DNA from 2 places in the Caldimonas sp. genome. Region 1 is predicted to be linked to the other one. Evidence: riboswitches for the same ligand, from Rfam matches in the RefSeq annotation. Region 1 holds a riboswitch; the other holds the start of a gene.
What was found. Region 1 has a riboswitch for glycine ahead of gcvT (glycine cleavage system aminomethyltransferase GcvT). Riboswitches for the same ligand answer to the same signal wherever they lie in the genome.
Positions count from the first base shown of each region.

Region 2: another riboswitch for glycine. It lies ahead of ACK42S_RS02430 (D-amino acid dehydrogenase); the one in region 1 lies ahead of gcvT (glycine cleavage system aminomethyltransferase GcvT).

Region 1 is NZ_JBKBVU010000134.1:5,339-7,720, forward strand. Features, by position in the region: gene gcvH (glycine cleavage system protein GcvH) at 1-16, opposite strand, end outside; gene gcvT (glycine cleavage system aminomethyltransferase GcvT) at 51-1,175, opposite strand; glycine riboswitch at 1,233-1,353, opposite strand; glycine riboswitch at 1,364-1,454, opposite strand; partial or broken gene ACK42S_RS12725 (electron transfer flavoprotein-ubiquinone oxidoreductase) at 1,530-2,382, opposite strand, start outside.
Region 2 is NZ_JBKBVU010000012.1:7,041-9,422, forward strand. Features, by position in the region: gene ACK42S_RS02420 (YihY family inner membrane protein) at 1-630, opposite strand, end outside; gene ACK42S_RS02425 (nucleotide pyrophosphohydrolase) at 722-1,039, shown strand; glycine riboswitch at 1,114-1,214, shown strand; gene ACK42S_RS02430 (D-amino acid dehydrogenase) at 1,388-2,382, shown strand, end outside.

The DNA.
Region 1 (2,382 bases):
TGTACTTGACGGTCATGCAGGACTCCTGGATGGAATGGAAAACGGGGTGATCAGCGGTAATAGCGGTGCGGCACGAAGGGCAGGGCCGTCACCCGCATCGGGTGGGTTTTCTCGCGCACCACGGCATGCACGATGGAGCCGGTGGCCGCATGGTTGACCGGCAGGTAACCCATCGCGATGGGCACACCCAGCGTGGGGCTTACGGTGCCGCTGGTGACGTGACCGGCGTTGTGACGGGCTGCATCGAGCAACTTGGCGCCCTCGCGCACCGGGGCTCGCTCCAGGCCGAGCAGGCCCACGCGCTTGACCAGGGCCCCCTGGGCCAGTTGCAGCTCGATCGTCTGGGCGCCGGGATAGCCGCCTGCACGGGCGCCGCCGGGCCGGCGCACCTTCTGGATCGCCCAGGCCAGCGCGGCCTGCACTGGTGTGGTCTGGGCGTCGATGTCGTGCCCGTGCAGGCACAGGCCGGCTTCCAGGCGCAAGGTGTCGCGAGCGCCCAGGCCGGCCAGCTTCACCTCGGGCTGCATCAACAGCACGCGGGCCAGGGCCTCGGCGTCCTCGGCGGCCACAGAGATCTCGAAACCGTCCTCCCCGGTGTAGCCCGAACGGGTCACGAAACAGGCCTTGCCGGCGAGCGTGAAATGATCACCCGTCATGAATCTCAGCCGCTGCACATCGGCGTTCACACGGGCCAGGGCGTCGGCGGCCAGCGGACCTTGCAGGGCCAGCAGCGCCCGGTCGGGCAGGGCCTGCACCGTGCAGCGGTGACCGATGTGGGTGTTCAGATGCACCAGGTCGGCCTGCTTGTTGGCCGCATTGACCACCAGCAGCAGATCGTTCTCCCGACGCGTGATCATCAGGTCGTCGAGGATGCCGCCGCTGGCGTTGGTGAAGAAGCCGTAGCGCTGCTTGCCCACCGGCAAGTCGATCACGTCCACCGGCACCAACGATTCCAGGGCGCGGGCGGCATCTTCTCCAACCAAGCGGATCTGGCCCATGTGGGAGACGTCGAACAGGGCTGCACTCTCGCGGCACTGCCGATGCTCGGCGATGATGCCTTCGTACTGCACCGGCATCTCATAGCCGGCAAAAGGCACCATGCGGGCGCCATACTCTTGGTGCAGGGCGTACAGGGGCGTGCGCAGCAGCGCGGGCGTCGAGACTTGGGCGGACATGGCGTTCTCCTGGGGCTGTCATGCGAGCATGCCGTCCCGAAAGCCGGTCCGGCATGTGCTGCCCTCGCTGTCCGCTTTACCTGAGAGATTGGCCGCCTGACTGTTTCAGCCGCAGCGGCTTGCCCCTTCGGTGGGCCGGATGACCATCGTCGCCCGGCCTCTCTCCAGTGAGGAACGCCTTGTCCACAAGGCGCTTGTCAGTCCTGGGTGCCTGAGCGTTCGGGCTTGGGCCCTGCGCCTTCGGCGGCCCCCGCAGGGGCTCTCTCCTGACAGATGCCAGTGTAATTCACCGGCCAAGAAAATGGCGACCCCGGGGCCGCCGAATATCCCCCGAGGCAGCGCCCGGGCGGGGGGTCACATGCCCGCGTAGTTGGGCCCGCCACCGCCTTCCGGCGTGACCCAGACGATGTTCTGCGTCGGATCCTTGATGTCGCAGGTCTTGCAGTGCACGCAGTTCTGCGCGTTGATCTGCAGGCGGTCGCTGCCGTCTTCGCCCTTGACGAATTCGTACACGCCCGCCGGGCAGTAGCGGCTCTCGGGCCCGGCAAACCGGCTCAGGTTGACCGCCACGGGCACGCTGGAGTCCTTGAGCGTCAGGTGGGCCGGCTGGTTCTCCTCGTGGTTGGTGTTGCTCACGAACACCGAGGACAGGCGGTCGAAGGTCAGCGTCCCGTCGGGTTTGGGGTAGACGATCTTCTCGCACTGGTCGGCCGGCTTGAGATAGACATGGTCGGGCTGGTCGCGGTGCAGGGTCCACGGCGGGCTGTGGATGCCGATCTTGGGCAGCAGCCACTGCTCCACCCCGGTCATCAGCTTGCCCACCAGCGGGCCCTTCTTGAACCAGTGCTTGAAGTTGCGCGACTGCTGCAGTTCCTCGTACAGCCAGCTCTTCTCGAAAGCCTCGGGGTAGGCCGTCAGCTCGTCGGCCGACCGCCCGGCCGTCACGGCGTCGAAGACGGCCTCGGCGCACAGCATGCCGCTCTTGATGGCGGCATGGCTGCCCTTGATGCGCGCCGCATTGAGGTAGCCGGCGTCGCAGCCCACCAGGGCACCGCCCGGGAACACCGTCTTGGGCAGGGCCTGGGGTGTGCCATTGTTGATGGCGCGGGCGCCATAACTCAGGCGCTTGCCGCCCTCGATATGCGCCCGGATGGCCGGGTGCGTCTTCCAGCGCTGCATCTCCTCGAAGGGGCTGAGCCAGGGGTTC
Region 2 (2,382 bases), on a different contig from region 1:
TTCCAGTGCGGCCGCGCCGAGCAGGCCGCCCAGCAGCGCCTCGCGCCGGCGCACGGGGGCATGGGGTATCAGGTAGAACAGCAAGCTCAGCATCGCAAGGCTCAGCGCGGCCGGCCCCAGCGTCCACACCGCTTCGGCGGCCGGCGGCCAGGGGCTCAGCAGGCCTTTGGACAGGGCCCAAGCCCGTGAGCTGGCCCACAGGCTCACGCCCAACACCAGCGGCCCGGCAGCCAGCATGGGCAGATACAGTGCCAGACGCTTGAGCCACGGCCGCCCCTGGCGGACCTGCCAGATGCGGTTGAGCGTCGTCTCCACCGTGAGCATCATCGCCAGCGCGGCCACGAGCAGCAGGGCCGAGCCGCTCCAGCTCAGTGCCTGGGCGTTGTTGGCAAAGCGCCCGAGGTGTTGCAGCACCGGCTGCGCGATGTCCGGTGGCAGCAGATGCGGCAGCCACAGAGCTTCCAGTGTCTGACGCAGTGGCCGAAGGGCAGGCACTTGGGTCAGTAATGCAAAGCCCACGGCCAGCAACGGTACGAGCGACAGCAGCGTCGTGAAACTCAGGCTGCCGGCCGCCTGGGCCAGGCGGGCGTCGCGCAGGCGATCGAGGAGTCGACGAAGGCGGGAGAGCATGGCAGGCACGAGGGGCCGGTATCGGGCGCGGGGCGGATTGTCCGAGAATCGAGGCCACCTTTCCCGTGAAGATTCGACGCCGGAGGCGCCCATGACGGATTCCCTGGCCGCGCTGGCCCAGCGCCTGCAGCAGTTCGCCCAGGCGCGTGACTGGCAGCGCTTCCATTCGCCCAAGAACCTGGCCTGCGCCCTGGCCGTGGAGGCCGGCGAGCTGCTGGAGCATTTCCAGTGGCTGAGCGAGGCGCAAAGCGGCCACCTCGATACGGCCAGCAAGGCCGAGGTGGCCGACGAGATGGCCGATGTGCTGCTGTATCTGGTGCAGTTGGCCACGGTGATGGAGGTCGATGTGCTGGAGGCGGCCCGGCGCAAAATCGAACGCAACGAGCAGCGGTTTCCCGCTAGCCGATGAAGCGGCAAGCGGCTCGGAGGGGACGCGGCGCAGCGCTTCAGGCACAATGGTGTCATGGCTGCCCCACGGCGGCCATGGTGATGTCGGGAGAGCCTGCCGGGGGTGTGTTGGCCCAGGCGGCGCCGAAGGAGCAACCGCCCCGGAAACTCTCAGGCCCAAGGACCGGCATCGTCCACCGACTCTGAAGAGCTGCCGGCCGTTCGCGTCGCCGGTCAGCACCGAAGGAGCAAGCGGGAGCTCCATGCGCCCGCGAATCTCTCAGGTCCGCAACAGAGGGGGCGTCCAGGCTGCGGTTCGCGCAGCCCGGGCTCCATCCTCGACGCGCGGCTTTCCCTGAGAGGAGCTCTCATGCCTTCCATTGCAGTCATCGGCGGTGGCATCACCGGCGTCACCACCGCCTATGCCCTGGCCCGCCGCGGTCTGGCCGTCACCCTGTTCGAGCGCCATCGCTATGCCGCGATGGAGACCTCCTATGCCAACGGGGGGCAGTTGTCGGCCTCCAACGCCGAGGTGTGGAACCACGCCGCCACGGTCTGGAAGGGCCTGAAGTGGATGCTGAAGAGCGACGCGCCGCTGCTGGTGAACCCGCGGCCGAGCTGGCACAAGCTGAGCTGGTTTGCGCAGTTCATCGCCAGCATCCCGCACTACCGCCGCCACACCATCGAGACGGCGCGCCTGGCGATCGCCGCGCGCGAGCACCTGTATGCGTGGGCCGACGAAGAGGGCATTGACTTTGATCACCGGCGCGAAGGCATCTTGCACATCTACCGCGACCGCTCGGGTTTCGAACATGCCCGCCGCGTGTCTGCTCTGCTGGCCGCCGGCGGGCTGCAGCGTCGCGCCGTGACGCCCGAGGAGATCCGCGCGATCGCGCCGACGTTGGCGGGCCGCTATTTCGGCGGCTGGTACACCGACAGCGACACCACCGGGGACATCCACAAGTTCACCCACGGGCTGGCGCAGGCGGCGCAGCGCCATGGCGTGCGTTGCCTGTACGGCCAGGACGTGCGCCGGCTCAAGGCGCTGGACGACGGCGTGCGCGTGACGCTGGCCGGGCCTGGCGGCGAGCACGATCTGCGTTTCGACGCGGTGGTGGTGTGCGCCGGCGTGGCCAGCCGGGCCCTGGCCGCGCAGCTCGGCGACCGGGTCAACGTCTATCCGGTGAAGGGCTATTCGATCACCGTGAACCTGCTGGACCAGGCCAGCCAGGCCGCCGCACCCACGGTGAGCCTGCTCGACGACGAGACCAAGATCGTGACGAGCCGGCTGGGCGTGGACCGCTTCCGTGTGGCCGGCACGGCCGAGTTCAACGGTGAGAACCGCGACATCCGGGCCGACCGCAT